DNA from 2 places in the Caballeronia sp. PC1 genome. Region 2 is predicted to be linked to the other one. Evidence: riboswitches for the same ligand, from Rfam matches in the RefSeq annotation. Region 2 holds a riboswitch; the other holds the start of a gene.
What was found. A riboswitch is a leader RNA that binds a small molecule or an ion and turns the genes downstream of it on or off. The one in region 2 is predicted to bind cobalamin.
Positions count from the first base shown of each region.

Region 1: linked by a shared signal. The riboswitch ahead of LY284_RS09485 (TonB-dependent receptor domain-containing protein) and the one ahead of cobG (precorrin-3B synthase) in region 2 are both predicted to bind cobalamin.

Region 1 covers NZ_JAJUBH010000001.1:1,961,700-1,969,614, forward strand. The annotation lists gene cobT (nicotinate-nucleotide--dimethylbenzimidazole phosphoribosyltransferase) at 1-903, opposite strand, end outside; gene LY284_RS09475 (ABC transporter ATP-binding protein) at 914-1,690, opposite strand; gene LY284_RS09480 (iron ABC transporter permease) at 1,687-2,685, opposite strand; gene LY284_RS09485 (TonB-dependent receptor domain-containing protein) at 2,712-4,586, opposite strand; cobalamin riboswitch at 4,669-4,982, opposite strand; gene LY284_RS09490 (hypothetical protein) at 5,240-5,608, shown strand; gene LY284_RS09495 (cell division protein ZapA) at 5,605-5,919, shown strand; RNA gene ssrS (6S RNA) at 6,038-6,219, shown strand; gene LY284_RS09505 (EVE domain-containing protein) at 6,315-6,773, shown strand; gene LY284_RS09510 (SIMPL domain-containing protein) at 6,885-7,574, shown strand; gene lgt (prolipoprotein diacylglyceryl transferase) at 7,575-7,915, opposite strand, start outside.
Region 2 covers NZ_JAJUBH010000002.1:452,194-460,108, reverse strand. The annotation lists gene LY284_RS17880 (cobalt-precorrin-6A reductase) at 1-599, opposite strand, end outside; gene LY284_RS17875 (cobalt-precorrin-5B (C(1))-methyltransferase) at 596-1,687, opposite strand; gene LY284_RS17870 (bifunctional cobalt-precorrin-7 (C(5))-methyltransferase/cobalt-precorrin-6B (C(15))-methyltransferase) at 1,694-2,905, opposite strand; cobalamin riboswitch at 2,982-3,170, shown strand; gene cobG (precorrin-3B synthase) at 3,235-4,512, shown strand; gene LY284_RS17860 (precorrin-8X methylmutase) at 4,505-5,131, shown strand; gene LY284_RS17855 (precorrin-2 C(20)-methyltransferase) at 5,128-5,856, shown strand; gene cobJ (precorrin-3B C(17)-methyltransferase) at 5,853-7,475, shown strand; gene LY284_RS17845 (VWA domain-containing protein) at 7,451-7,915, opposite strand, start outside.

The DNA.
Region 1 (7,915 bases), on a different contig from region 2:
ATCGAAATGAGCGAGCATGCGTCGATGCCCCGCTTCGTCCGATGCATGCGCGAACACGCAATAGTCGAGCACGTCGGGCGCGATCTTCGAGGCGACCAGAAGCGCGGAAGTCGCGATGAAGCCATCGACGAGGATCGTCATGCCTGCGCAGGCGGCGGCGAGATAGGCACCCGTCATCGTCGCGATTTCGAAGCCGCCGAAGGTCGCGAGCGTGTCGATGGCATCGCCTTCACCGCGATGCAGCGCCAGCGCTTTCGACAGCACATCGCGTTTATGCGCGAGACCTTTGTCGTCGAGGCCGGTGCCGCGGCCCACGCAATCTTCGATCGGCACGTCGCACAGCCGGCTCATCAGGCACGCCGCCGCCGACGTATTCGCGATGCCCATCTCGCCGAAGCCGATCACATTCGTGCCGAGCGCCGCATGATGCCGCACGCGCGCCGCGCCCCGCGCGATGCCTTCGAGCGCAGTCTCGCGCGACATCGCGGGCTCGTGCGCGAAGTTGCGCGTGCCCAGCCCGAGCGACAGACGTTCATAGCCATGATCGATGGGAATGGGCGTCGCGACGCCCGCATCGACCACTTCGAGCGTCATGCCGACCGAACGCGACAGCGCGTTGATCGCCGCGCCGCCGGTCAGGAAGTTCGCGACCATCTGCGCGGTCACTTCCTGCGGAAACGCGCTCACGCCCTCTTTCGCGATGCCGTGATCGCCTGCGAACACGATCATCGCGGGACGCTCGATGCGCGGCTTCGTGGTGCGTTGAATCAGGCCCATCTGCAGCGCGAGAGATTCGAGCCGCCCGAGGCTGCCGGGCGGCTTCGTCTTCATGTCGATGATGCGGCGCAGCTCCGCTTCGAGGGTGCGGTCGAGCGCGCGGGGCATGGGAATGTCGTTCTGCATCGGAAGTCCTTCAGAGGCGATGAATGGAAGGCACGAGCGCTTCATGCTCGCCGTCGCGGATCAGCGCGAGCGGATAGCCGAAGGCGGCGCTCGCGCGCTCGGGCGTCAAGACGTCGGCGACGAGGCCCGCGTGTGCGCCGCCGTGGCCGTCGAGCAACAGCGCGTGCGTCGCGAAACGGCGCGCGAGATTCAGATCGTGGCACGAGAACACGATGGTGCGCTTCTGCTCGCGCGCCGCATCGCGCAGCGCATGCAGGCAGTCGATCTGATGATGCAGATCCAGGTGCGTAAGCGGTTCGTCGAGCAGCACGAGCGGCGCGTTCTGGCAGAGCGTGGCGGCCAGCGCGACGCGTTGACGTTCGCCGCCCGACAGCGTCAGCACGTCGCGCGACGCGAACGCGGCGAGCCCGAGCATGTCGAGCGCCGCGCGCGCCGCAATGCGGTCGTCTTCGTTCTCCCAGCCCCATCCCGTCAGATACGGAAAGCGGTTGAGCAGCACGGTATCGAGCACGGTTGCGCTGAACGCGTCGTGCGTGGCCTGCGGCATCAGCGCGCGCTGGCGTGCGAGGTCCGCCGCGCGCCATGTCGCGAGCGCGCGGCCATCGAGCGACACGACGCCCGACGCCGGTTTCGACAGCCCCGCAAGCACGTTGATGAGCGTGGTCTTGCCCGCGCCGTTCGGCCCGGCGATGCACCACACCTCGCCCGCTTCGATGGATTGCGTGAGTCCGTCGATGAGCGTGCGTGCGCCCACGCGAAGCACGAGATTGTCGAGATGCAGCGTCATCGCGGTCTGCCCAGCAGCATCCACAGGAACATCGGCACGCCGATCAGGGCCGTCACGACACCCACCGGCAATTGCGCCGGCGCGATGACCGTGCGCGCGGCGAGATCGGCGGCCATCACGGCGAGGCCGCCCGCGAGCGCGGCGGCGGGCACGAGCATGCGCTGGTCGTTGCCGAAGGCAAGGCGCAGCAGATGCGGCACGACCAGGCCGACGAAACCGATGGTCCCCGCCGTCGTCACCGCGGCGGCGGCCGCGAGCGACGCGACGAGATACACGCGCAAGCGCAGGCGCGCGACCGGCACGCCGAGCGACTGCGCCGCCGCATCGCCACGCAGCAGCACGTTCAATTGCGGCGCGGCCGGCACGATCGCCAAGAGCACGACAGCGAGCGCGGCCAGCGCGGGCCACGGCGCCGCCGCGCCGTTCAGGTCGCCCGTGAGCCAGAAGATCATGCCGCGCAAGCGGTTCTCCGGCGCAATGCTCAGCATCAGCGTGATCAGCGCGCCCCATCCCGATGCGATCACGACGCCCGTCAGCAGAAGCCGTGGCGATGCGTCCTGGCCGCTGCGCCAGACGTCGCCGCGCGCAAGTCCGAGCACGAGCACGATCGAGGCCAGCGCGCCCGCGCATGCCGCGATATCGACGCTCCACCACGGCAGCGAGGCGAGCATCGCGGCGAGCGCGAACGCCGCCGCGCCGCCGGACACGCCGAGCACATACGGCTCCGCCAGCGGATTGCGCAACAGCACTTGCAGCAACGCGCCCGCCGTCGCGAGCAGCGCGCCCGATGCGAAGCCCGCGAGCGCGCGCGGCAGACGCAGCGTGAGCACGATGTCATCGGCGATATCCGGCGTCGCGGCGTGCATGTGAAAGAGCGCGCCGAGCGCGCGCGAGACCGGCAACGCGACGCTGCCCATCGCGAGCGACGCGACGAGCACGCACACGCACGCGGCGCCGAGTGCGATCCAGATGGTCGTGGCGCGAGCGGCGTTCATCGCATGGACGCGCGGAATGGCATCACTCACGACGGATGCCAGCCCAGCGTGATGTAAGCGCCGCGCCGTGGCGTGTTGTACGAGTACGCAAGTTCATAGTCCTTGTCGAACAGATTGTCGATGCGCGCCGTGACGTACCACGATTTCGATATGTCGTAACGCGCGGACAGATTCACGATGCCGTAACCGCTGAGCGTCGAGTCGTAATCGTGGCGCTCGCCGCTCACGATCCATTCGCCGCCGACGCGCCAGCGCCCGATGGTCCGATGCGCGGTGAGCGTCGCGAAATGCCGCGCGCGCCGCGTCAGGTCTTCGTTGTTCGTTTCATCGACGGGATTCTGGAACGTCACGCCCGCGCGCACGTCGGTTGCGCCGAGATGCCCCGCCCACGATCCTTCGATACCCTGCACCTTCGCGCGCCCGACGTTCTGCGCGACATAGTAGAAGCCGCCGTTGGATACATAGTCGATCAGATTCGAATAGCGCGTCTGGAACAGCGTGACGCGCGCGACGCCCAGCGCATTCGATGCGTACTGCAGCGCGGCCTCGACCGAATGGCTGCGCTCCGGCTGGATCGACGGATTGCCGCTCATCGGATAGTAGAGGTCGTCGAAGCTCGGCGCGCGAAACGACGCCGCATAGCTCGCGCTCGCGCGCCAGTGCGCATCGAAGTTGTAGGCGTAGCCCAGATAGTAGCTGTTCGCGCCGCCGAAATCGGAATACTGGTCGTGCCGCAGATTCGCCTGCAATTCACTCGCTCCGATGCGCCCGACATAGCCCGCGAACACCGAATTCACGTGACGATCGGGCGCGTCGAACTGATCGGAGTCGAGCGTCTGATCGAGATGTTCGTAGCCGAACAGCAGCTTGTGCGCATCGCTCAGCCTGACATCGTTCTGCCAGGTGTATTGACGATTCTCCGAATTGAAGCGGCTCGTGTAGACGCCGTTCTGCTCGATGTTCGAGCGGTCCTGCCCCTGCGCGATGGTGAAATGCGTGGTCCAGTTGTCCGTGATCCTGCCGTTCGCGAACACGGACGCGGAGCGCACGCGATCGTGCGTTTCGTTGATATCGGTCGGCAGGCCGTAGGCATCGTCGAAACTGTTGACGCCGTTCGATTGCAGAAAGCGCACGCCCGCGTCCCACTTGTCGCTGAATTTGTGGCGCAGAGTCGCCGCGAGGCTTTCGTTGAGATAGCCGTTCGCGTTCGGATTCGCGTTGGGCGCGATGTTCGGATCGATCGACGTGAAGCCGTCGGTCTTCTCGCGCGAGACGTTGACGCTGAAGGTCGTGCGGCCGTCCTTGTCGAGCGCGCCGTTCACGCCCGCCGACTGCCGCTGCGTGTGATAGCTGCCGTACTCGGCCTCGAAGTTGAAGCGCGGCGGATGCGGCTCGCCCTCCTTCGTGAAAATTTGCACGACGCCGCCGATCGCATTCGAGCCATACAGCGCGGACACGTTGCCGTTCACGACCTCGACGCGCCCGATCTGATCGAGCATCAGTTGCGACAACTGCGCCGCGCCGAGCGATGCCGACTCCACGCGCACGCCGTCGATCAGCACGAGCGATTGCGACGAGGCCGCGCCGCGTATGTAAAGCCCCGAATTCGCGCCCGGCCCGCCGTTGCGCGTGATCTGCACGCCGGGCGCGAGCGCGACGAGGCCGAGGGCGTCGCTGGCGTTGGCGTCGGCGATATCCTGTTCGTCGAAAACGGAAGTCTGCGGAATGGAATCCGCGAGCGGTTGCGGGGCGCGCGTCGACGTCACGACGACGGGCGCAAGCGTTTGCGATGCATCATCCGCGGCGTGAGCGGCATGTGCGAACGGCAAGCCGATGACGGTGGCGGCGAGCGCGCCATGACGGGCGAGGCCGTCCCTGAGCGCGGCCAGTGGCGAAACCATGCGTGAAGTATCCGTGTCCGCGTGAGCGCGGCCCCGCTCCCCGCGAGGACGATGCGCGACGAAACGCAGCGCGCATTCATGCGCGCATGCGTCGAACTCTGGCCGGTATCCGGGCTGGCGACGCATCGTCTCGCCTTCCCGCGCATCGTGCGCAGTGGCGTCGTCACGTTTCTTGCAGTGAGGCATGCGCGATACCGGATCGGCACGCACGCGCTGCAAAAACGCGCATGAGACGACTTGCAACTTGCGTTGCGGTCGCTTACCGTTGCGGGGGCAGCACAGGTTGGCTCGTCCGCGGCGAGTCCTGGTTGGACTTCGAGGACTTCACTCCCTGTTTCCCGTTTGACTGCATCCGCGAGAAACGCAAATGCGAGCACCAAAAGTGCGGCAAGTGTAGGAGCGCGGGTTGGGGCCGTCAAGAAAACGGCACGGACAACATGGCGCGGCGCACGACGAATCGAACAAGAACCGAACGCGCAGCCGGGCCGACCTGTCCTCACGGGTCGCACTCAGCGCTCGCGTTTTCTGCACACGAATGCACGCGATCGATGGTTTAAGCGCGAGATCGCGTGCTGTTACGTCTCGAAACGAGACATTTATCGGAAGCGCTGTTTAACCGCGCTAAAATGCGAGGTCTTTAGAGGACGCAGCACATGCTCAACGAACTCGAATCACTGTCAGGAAATATCGGCCGGCTGATCCAGATCAGCGAGCGCCACAAGCAGGCGCATCAGGCGCTGCAGGACCAACTCGCACAACTGCGCGCCGATTATGCGAACGTGCAGGCCGAGCTCGCGCAAGTGCGCGAAGAACGCGACACGCTGCAATCCGAACGCGATTCGCTCTCCGCCAAAATCGACGACGCGCAAGTGCGTCTCAACGCCATTCTCGAAAAGCTGCCGCGCGTCAAGTCCGGGCAGCATGCCGAATCCGACAATCAACTCGATCTCCTCGAAGCCGATTCGCAGGAAGCACATGAAGCGGAGTTGCACGGCGAGCATCATCAAGGGGAGAAGGCATGACGACCACGCAGATCGAAGTATCCATTCTCGGGCAGCAATACCGCCTCGCGTGCTCGCCCGAAACGGAAGCCGCGCTGCGCGAAGCCGTCGCGCGCGTCGATGCCGAAATGAACAAGGTGCGCAACGCGAGCAGCGTGCGCGGCACGGATCGCATCGCGGTGATGGCCGCGCTTTCGCTGGCGTCGGAATTGCTTAAGCTGCAGGACAGCGTGCGCCACGGCGAGGCGTTTCCCGCCGAGGAGATCCGCCGCACCATGCACTCGATGAACGAGCAACTGGGCGCTGTGATCGCGCAATACGAAGCGCAGTAAGCAGGCACGGTGAAGCGCTTGCGCGTCGAGTCAATCAGCGCGCAATGTCAATCGAAAAAAGAAACCGCGCGAACGCCACCAGATAGCTGCAACGGGCAAACGATTGGTGTAAAGTGACGTTTCCCTGCCTGGTTCGCCAAGGTCATATATTCCTTGAACCAATGCTACATTGGCACGGTTGCGGAACCTTGCAGCACGGGCGCGCGCGTCGCTAGTCCGATGTACCCGAAGTGTTGCTTACCGCGACCAATCTTGAACCCAGGTTCAGGATGCCGGCCTAGCGGCTGTGGCGGGGACCTATCTCAAACGGCATCGGTTTTACCGATGCCGTTTTCATTTGCGTCGACGACTAGCCCCGACGATTTGCCCCGACGATTTCCGCATAGCGAACAATCATGCGCTACTGGCTGATGAAGTCCGAACCGGACGAAGCGAGCATCGATCACCTCGCGCACGCGCCGAAGAAAACCCTGCCGTGGACGGGCGTGCGCAACTATCAGGCGCGCAACTTCATGCGCGATCAGATGAGCATCGGCGACGGCGTGCTCTTCTATCATTCGAGCTGCCCCGAGCCGGGCATCGCGGGCATCGCGAAGGTGTGCTCGACGGCTTATCCCGATCCCACGCAGTTCGATCCGGAAAGCGACTACTACGATCCGAAATCGACGCAGGAAACGCCGCGCTGGATGCTCGTGGACGTGAAGTTCGTGAAGAAGACGCCGCTCATTGCACTCGCGGCGCTGCGCGAACACGAAGAGCTTGCCGATATGCAGGTGCTTGCCCGCGGCAACCGGCTGTCGATTACACCGGTCACGCAAGCGCAGTGGCAATTCATTACCGAGCGCCTCGTCTAACACGGAACTTACTACTCGAAGGCAACGCCTAAAACGCGTCGTACATTACGCGATATTCGGAGTCCTTCGATGATCAAGAAAAAAACCGCAGCCGCGCTCGCCCTCCTCGCGATGTCCGGCGCCGCGCTCAGCTTCTCTCAATCCGCCGCCGCGCAGACGGTGATTACCCAGCCGCAGCCCTCGGGCGTGCTCTCGCTCTCCGCGCAGGCGAGCTCGCAGGTGCCGCAGGATGTCGTCAACATCACGCTCTTCTACGAGCAGGAAGCGGCCGATCCCTCCTCGCTCACCAACACGCTCAATCAGCGCGCGGAGGCTGCGTTGCGCGAAGCCAAGGGCGTCGAAGGCGTGACGGCGAAGAGCGGCTCGTTCACGGTGTATCCGTCGACGGATCGCGACGGCAAGATTTCCGCGTGGCGCGGGCGCACGGAAGTCGTGCTCGAATCGCATGACTTCGCGGCGGCGTCGAAGCTCGCGGGCAAGATGAGCTCGTCGATGCAGGTGGGCAGCGTGGCGTTCTCGCTGTCGCCCGAAGCGCAGCGCGCGGCCGAGCAGAAGCTCGTGTCGCAAGCCATCGATTCGTTCCGCAAGCAGGCGCAGACCGCCGCGCAGGCGTTCGGCTACAGCAATTTCACGATTCGGGAAGTGAACGTCGGGCGCAGCGGGAATCAGCCGCGCCCGATCATGATGATGCAATCGCGCGCAATGAGCGCCGACGCGAAGATGGCCTCGCCCATCGCGATGGAAGCCGGCACGGCGACCGTGACCGTCGACGTGTCGGGTTCGGTGCAAATGGGACGCTGATTACGTCCGGACAGGCTCGGGCGGCAGGCGCAGATTGCGCTTGTACGCCCAGATCATCATGATGACGCCCGCGATGATCATCGGCAGCGAGAGCCATTGACCCATCGAGAGATTGAGCGCGAGCAGGCCGAGATAATCGTCAGGCTCGCGCGCGAATTCCACCGTGAAGCGCGCCAGTCCATAACCGATCAGAAACAGCGCGGAGATCGCGCCCACCGGCCGTTGCTTGCGCGAGAACGTCCAGATCACGACGAACAGCACGAGCCCTTCCAGCGCGATCTCGTACAACTGCGACGGATGGCGCGGCAGCATGTGATAGCGCTGAAAAATCTCGGTGAGAT
Region 2 (7,915 bases):
TTCGCCTCGGTCGCGCGACCGCCGCTGTTCTTGCTGATGACGACATCGACGCCCGCTGCATCGAACAGGGCGCGCTCGCCGTCGAGATCGAACGGGCCGCGCGCATCGACGATCATCGCGCGGGCATTGCCCGGATGCGCGTCGAGACAGCGGATCGTCCAGTGCTGCGATGCAGGAATCTCGTCGAGATGGGCAAGCGGCTCGCGTCCGAGCGTGAAAAGCGGCCGCCGATAGGACCCGATCCGCTCGGCGATGCCGCGCCAGTCCGGCGCATCGCGCCAGTCGTCGCCCGCTTGCGGTTGCCATGCCGGACGGCGCACGGCCCAGAGCGGCACGTGCGCGCTCGCGCACGCCGCGTGCGCATGGCGGCTCATCTGCGCGGCATACGGATGCGTCGCATCGACCACGAGCGCAATGCGCTCGTCGCGGAGATAGCGAACCAGCCCGTCGATGCCGCCGAAGCCGCCCACGCGCACCGAACACGCGAGATCGGCCGGCACGCGCCCGAGGCCCGCGAGACTGTAGACATGCCCGGCGGGCAGACCGCGCGCGATGGCGAGCGCATCGCCCGTGCCGCCGAGCACAAGCACGCGCTTCATGCCGCGCTCCCGACGATGTGCCCCTGCCTGTCGATCGCGAAGGTTTCGACGTCGATGCCCGGCGGCAGCACGTCGAGCGCGACGGCGCGCGCGCGGCGGCACACGATATCGCCGAGCGCGATGCCTTCGGCGCGCGCCAGCTTGAGCGCTTCCTGGCTCGTGTTGGCCGCGCGGATCGCGGCCTGCAGCGCGTCGCTCGCGCCCGCGTCGGCGGCCCAGACCGCGAGCAAGGTCAGATCGATGCTGGAACTGCGGCTGTGCAGATCCATATGCCCCGCCGCGAGCTTGGACAGCTTGCCGAAGCCGCCGCACAAGCTCAGCTTGTCCACGCTCGCGCGCCGCAGATGCTTGAGCACCGCGCCCGCGAAGTCGCCCATTTCGATCAGCGCGATGTCGGGCAAGCCGTACAGCGCGCGCATTGCGTCCTCGCTCTGATTGCCGGTGCACGCGGCGATATGCCGATAACCGTTCGCCCGCGCCACATCGATACCCTGATGAATCGACGCGATATACGCCGAGCACGAAAACGGCCTGACGATGCCGGTCGTGCCGAGTATCGACAGACCGCCGACGATGCCGAGCCGCGGGTTCATCGTCTTCAGCGCGAGCGCCGCGCCGTTCTCCACGCCGATGCTCACCTCGAAGCCGCCGCGATAACTCGCGCCGGCGGCGAGCGCTTCGAGATGTTCGGTCATCATTTTGCGCGGCACCGGATTGATCGCCGGTTCGCCGACCGCGAGCGCCAGCCCGGCGCGCGTCACCGTGCCGACGCCCTCGCCCGCGTGAAACCGCACGCCGGTCGAATCGGACAATTGCACGCGCGCGAAGACGAGCGCGCCGTGCGTCACGTCGGGATCGTCGCCCGCGTCCTTGATCACGCCCGCTTCGGCGGCATCGCTGCCCGTCGTCCGGCAGAACGAGAGCGTCATCGTCACGTGGCGGCCCTTCGGCAAGACGATGTCCGCGCGCTCGCTCGTCTCGCCGAGCAGCAGCAGGCGCGCGGCGGCGAGGCTCGTCGCGGTGGCGCAGCTTCCCGTCGTGTAGCCGCTTCTGAGCGGTGCGGCCTGTTCCGGCGACTCTTCACGCATGACGCATCACGGCTTGCTCGCGTGCAGGAGCGTGATCGGCAGGGCCGGCCGCCAGGTGTCGAAGCTGCCGAGCGGCTCCGCCTGCGCGATCCCGATGCGCGTCAGCTCGCCGCCGTGCCGCGCGCGCCATTCGACGAGCGCCGCTTCGCTTTGCAGCGTCACCGCATTGGCGACGAGCCGCCCGCCCTGACGCAGACGCGCCCAGCACGCATCGAGCAGGCCGGGCACGGTCAGGCCGCCGCCGATGAACACGGCATCGGGCGCGGGCAGGCCGTCGAGCGCGCCGGGCGCCACGCCCCGCACGAGTTGCAGCGCGGGCACGCCGAGCGCGTCGCGATTATGTTCGATGAGACGCTGCCGGCTTTCGTTCGCTTCGATCGCGATCGCGCGGCAGGCGCCGTGCGCGCGCATCCATTCGATGCCGATCGAGCCGCAGCCCGCGCCCACGTCCCACAGCAGTTCGCCCGGCTGCGGCGCGAGATGCGCGAGCGTCACCGCGCGCACGTCGCGCTTCGTGAGCTGGCCGTCGTGCCGATAGGCGTCGTCGGGCAGGCCTGGCGTGAGCGGCGGCCCGGCGTGGCCCGCGTGCGTGCGGCATTCGATCGCGACGAGATTGAGCGCGGCCACGAGCGGCTCGCGCCAGTCGTCGGCGCGTTCGTCGATCCGGCGTTCGTTCAGCCCGCCGAGATGCTCGAACACCGTCATGCGGCTCGCGCCGAAGCCATGCGCCGTCAGCAGCGTGGCGACGGCGGCGGGCGTCATGCCGTCCGCGCTCAAAACGAGCAGGCGCACGCCGCGATGCAGGCTCGCGAGCAAGGACGCGACCGGCCGCCCGACGAGCGACACGCACACCGCGTCCTGCAGCGCCCAGCGCAGGCGCGCCGCCGCGAGCGACAGCGACGACGGCGCGGGAATCACGCGCATTTCGCCGTTGGCAACTTCGCGCGCGAGCGTCGCGCCGACGCCGAAGCACATCGGATCGCCGCTCGCGAGCACGCAGATGCGCGTGTGGCCGTCGCCGCGCTCGGCGAGCACGGCATCGAGCGAAAAGGGCTTGGGCCACGGCACGCGCCGCGCCGCGACGCGCGCGGGCAGGAGCGCGAGATGGCGCTCGCCGCCGTGAATCGACTGCGCATCGACGAGCGCACGGCGCGCCACGCGCGACAGCCCGTGCCAGCCGTCTTCGCCGATCCCCACCACGGTCAGCCAGGTCGACATGCGCCGTCTCCTTTTTGCGGTTCGGAATACGCTTCGCGTTGCGGCCCGGAAGCGTCCAGATGGTCGATAAAAGCGGGCATAATACAGGTCCGTCGGTGCCCGAGGGTTCAGCCCGAGGGCCTAAGATGGAACACAGAGAAACTGTGGCTGCCCCCGCAATTGTACGCAGCGAGTCCGCGCTCCACTGCCACTGGTTTTCACCGGGAAGGCCGGCGCGAATGAAGACCTGCCAGCCAAGAGACCTGCCGACTCAACGCATTCGCGCAACGCCAGCCGGGCGGGGTGTACCGGTTCGCTCGACATGCGCGAAGCCCTGACGGGTCACGCTTTTGACTTCATTCGACCACTCACCGCTGACGACCGCCGCGCGCGCATCCGCGTGTCCGGGCCTTATGCGCATCGTGCCCGCGCGCGACGGCGGGCTCGCCCGTCTGCGCCTCGTCGGCGGCGCGCTGAGCGCGCACGCGGCGCGGGCCGTGGCGCGCGCCGCGCGGGAGTGCGGCTCGGGCGTGATCGAAGTGACCAATCGCGCGAATCTGCAACTGCGCGGCATTCGCGACGACGCCCACGCCGCGCTCGTCGATATCGCGCTCGATGCCGGCCTCGGCCCGGCCGCGGCGAGCGGCGACGACATCCGCAATCTGATGCTGAGCCCGCTCGCGAGCGACGGCACGCGCGCGCTCGCGGCGGACCTCATCGCGGCGATGCAGGCCGATGCCGCGCTTCACGCGCTGTCGCCCAAGTTTGCGTTGCAGCTCGACGGCGGCGAGCGCCTCGCGATGCTCGATCATCCGCACGATCTCTGGCTCTCGACCGTCGACGGCGGCGCGCGCTTCGCCTTCGGGCTTGCCGGCACACCGCGACAGCCCGCGCTCGGCGCCATCGCGGCGGGCGAACTGGTGACGTTCGTTCCCGGCATCTTGCGCGCTTTTCTCGCGATGGCCAGGCCCGAAGAAAACCGCATGCGCGATCTGCTCGCGCGTATCGGCACTACGGGCACTGCGCGTTTTCTCGGAGCCTTCGCCTTCGATACCGGTTTGGAAACATGGCGACGCGCCCCCGCCGATGCCTCGTTACGGCTCGGCGCGCACGAAGAGCCGCAGCGCGCGACATGGTATGCGGGCGCGCAGACGCCGCTCGGGCGGCTCGACGCCAGCACGCTCGATGCCCTCGCCGATCTCGCCGACGAGCACGCGCAAGGCCGCCTTTCGATGACGCCGTGGCAAAGCGTGCTGATCGCGGGCATCGCGCCGGCGGACACGCACGACGTGCTGCGGCGCCTGAACGCGCTCGGCCTCGCCACCGACCCGCGCGCGCCGCTTGCGCGCCTCATCGCGTGCGCGGGTTCGGCGGGCTGCGCAAAAAGCCGCGCCGACACCAAAGCCGATGCGCTTCGCCTCGCCCCGCTGCTGCCCGCGCACGACACGGCACAGGTGCATCTGAGCGGCTGCGAGCGCTCGTGCGCGGCGGCGCATCCGGTTCCGGCCACGCTCTATGCCGCCGCGCCGGGCCGTTACGACCTACATCGCGACGATGGAACCGTCGCGCGCAATCTCACTATCGAAGAGGCGGCCGAACGGCTCGCCCGGAGCCATGCCGATGTCTGACTATATCCGCGACGGCGCGGAGATTTACCGCCAGTCCTTCGCGACGATCCGCGCCGAAGCCGATCTGACCGCCCTTCCCGCCGATCTGGAAAAGCTCGCGGTGCGCCTGATCCACGCCTGCGGCATGGTCGATATCGTGAGCGATCTGCGCTTCTCGCCGGGCGCGGGCATGGCGGGCCGGCGAGCGCTGGCGGCAGGCGCTCCGGTTCTGTGCGATGCGCGCATGGTCGCCGAAGGCATCACGCGCGCGCGTCTTCCCGCAGGCAATCGCGTGATCTGCACGCTCGGCGATGCCTCGGTGTCCGAACGCGCCCGCGCGATGGGCAACACGCGCTCGGCCGCCGCGCTCGAACTCTGGCGTCCCGATCTGGACGGCGCGATCGTCGCGATCGGCAACGCGCCGACCGCGCTCTTTCATCTGCTCGACATGCTCGATGCGGGCGCGCCGAAGCCCGCGCTCATCCTCGGCTTTCCGGTCGGGTTCATCGGCGCGGCCGAATCGAAAGCCATGCTCGCCGCCGACAGCCGCGGCGTGCCCTTCGTCGCGCTGCTCGGCCGGCGCGGCGGCAGCGCGATGGCCGCCGCCGCAGTGAACGCACTTGCTTCGGAGACCGAATGATGCGCGGACGTCTTTATGGCCTGGGCGTCGGCCCGGGCGATCCGGAACTGATCACCGTGAAGGCATTGCGGCTTCTGAAGGCCGCGCCCGTGGTTGCGTATTTCGTCGCGAAGGGCAAGAAGGGCAATGCGTTCGGCATCATCGAGTCGCATCTCGACGCGGCGCAAACGCGCCTGCCGCTCGTCTATCCGGTGACGACCGAAGCACTCGAACCGCCGCTGTGCTACGAGACGATCATCAGCGCGTTTTACGATGAAGCCGCGCTCACGATCTCCGGTCATCTGGAAGCCGGGCGCGACGTCGCGGTGATCTGCGAAGGCGATCCCTTCTTCTACGGCTCGTACATGTATCTGCACGATCGGCTCGCCGCGCGCTTCGAAGCACAGGTCGTGCCGGGCGTGTGCTCGATGCTCGGCGGCGTCGCGGTGCTCGGCGTGCCGCTCGTGTATCGCAATCAGAGTCTGTCGGTGCTTTCGGGCGTGTTGCCCGAAGACGACTTGCAGCAACGTCTCGAAGCGGCGGATGCGGCCGTCATCATGAAGCTCGGACGCAACTTCGAGAAAGTGCGGCGCGTGCTCGGCAAGCTCGGGCTCGATGAACGCGCGCTCTACGTCGAACGCGCGACGATGAGCAACCAGCGCATCGTGCCGCTCGACGAAGTCGATCCGATGGCGTCGCCGTATTTTTCATTGCTCGTCGTGCCGGGGAAGAAATGGCGGGCATGAGTTCTCCGTTGGCGATCGTGATTTTGGGCCCCGCCGCGCTCGATACGGCGCGGCGCATTCAATCGCGTTTTGATGGAGCGCGCGTGCACGGCCTCGCGCATCGCGTGAGCGCCGATATCGCTTATGACGACTTCGGCGAGCATATGCGCGAGTTGTATCGCGCGGGTGTGCCGATCGTCGCGCTGTGCGCGGCGGGCATCGTGATTCGCGCGCTCGCGCCGTGCCTCGCCGACAAGTCCGCCGAGCCGCCCGTGCTCGCCGTCGCGCAGGATGGCAGCGCGGTCGTGCCATTGCTTGGCGGCACGAGCGGCGTGAATGCGCTGGCGCGCGAGATCGGCGCGGCGCTCGATATCGCGCCCGCGATCACGACGAGCGGCGAATTGCGCTTCGGCCAGTGTCTGCTCGCACCGCCCGAGGGTTACGCGCTCGCGGATATCGAGCAAGGCAAGCGCTTCGTGTCGGACTTGCTTGCGGGAGCAACGACGCGCATCGAAGGCGGCGCGCCGTGGCTCGACGCCGCCGCCCTGCCCCTCGCGGACGATGCGCGTCTCGCGGTGCGCATCACCCCGCACGCCGTGAACGACGAACACAGCCTCGTGATTCATCCGCGCTGCGTGCTGGCGTGGATCGACGACGATACCGGCATCGTGGAACGTGTGCGTATCGCCTTGCGCGAACGAGGGCTGTCGCCGCTGGCGCTTGCGGCCCTGGTCGCGCCCATGCATCTGATGACATCCGAAGCCCTCGCCGATGCCGCGCGTGCGCTGGATCTGCCTCTACGTTTCTCCGATGCCGCGCCGTTTGACAGAGGCGACGGCATCGCGTTGCAAGTGCACGATGCGCCCGTCGATGCGCAGTCGATAGGCCGCGCGCGCGGCACGCTGACCGTCATCGGGCTCGGCCCCGGCAACGCGGAGTCGATGACGCCCGCCGCGCGCGCCGCGCTCGACGCCGCGCAAGACGTGCTCGGCTACGAGACGTATGTGCGCATGGCGGGCCCGTTTCGCGGCGATCAGCGCGTGCACATCACCGACAACCGCGAGGAACTGCAGCGCGCGCGCCACGCGTTCGAACTGGCGAGCGAAGGGCGGCGCGTGGTCGTGGTGTCGTCGGGCGATCCGGGCGTCTTCGCAATGGCCGCGGCCGTGCTCGAAGCGCTCGACCGCGGCTACGCATCGCAGCCCGCATGGCGCGCGGTGAAACTCGCGATCCTGCCGGGCGTGTCGGCATCGCTCGCGACGGCCGCGCGCGCGGGCGCGCCGCTGGGCCATGATTTCTGCGTGCTGTCGTTATCGGATAACCTGAAGCCGTGGAGCGTGATCGAGAAACGTATCGCGCATGCTGGCGAAGCGGATCTCGTGATGGCCTTCTATAACCCGCTGTCGAAGGCGCGGCCGTTGCAGTTCGATCGTGCTATCGAGATCGTGAAGCGGTATCGGAAACCGCAGACGCCCGTGGTGCTGGGAAGAGACATCGGGCGTCCGGCCGAGGCCTTACGAGTCGTGACGCTCGGCGAGCTGAAAAGCGAGTGGGTCGATATGCGGACGATGGTCATCGTCGGCTCATCGACGACGCGCGTGGTGGGCGACTGGGTTTATACGCCGCGCTGGTACGAGTAGGACAGCGCGTCATCGGCGGTGACGTATTGCGCGTTCCAGTCGCTAGCGAAGCGCTTGCCGCGTCCCGCCCGTATCGCGCCTTCCTCGAAATCCACCACGACGATTTCGTCCGCCGATGCAGGCGCTTCGGGCCGCTCGTTCGTGCGTCCATCGGTCAGCACCCACAGCCAGCGCTTCTGCGAAGGCCTGCGCCTCGCCGCGCGTTCGAGCACCGTCGCCGCACTCGCCAGGCCGAGCGCGAGCGGCGTTCCACCTCCGCCGCCGATCGGCGCAACCCATCGCTTATTGAACCAATGCGCCGCGCCCGGCTGACGACGCACCTCCGCGCGGCCTCCGCCGAAGCACACGAGCGCGATCTGCGCGCGCTCGCGATAAGCCCGGTCGAACAGCGCGACGAGCATCCCTTTCGCGCGCGCGAGCCGCTCGCCGGCGAGCATCGA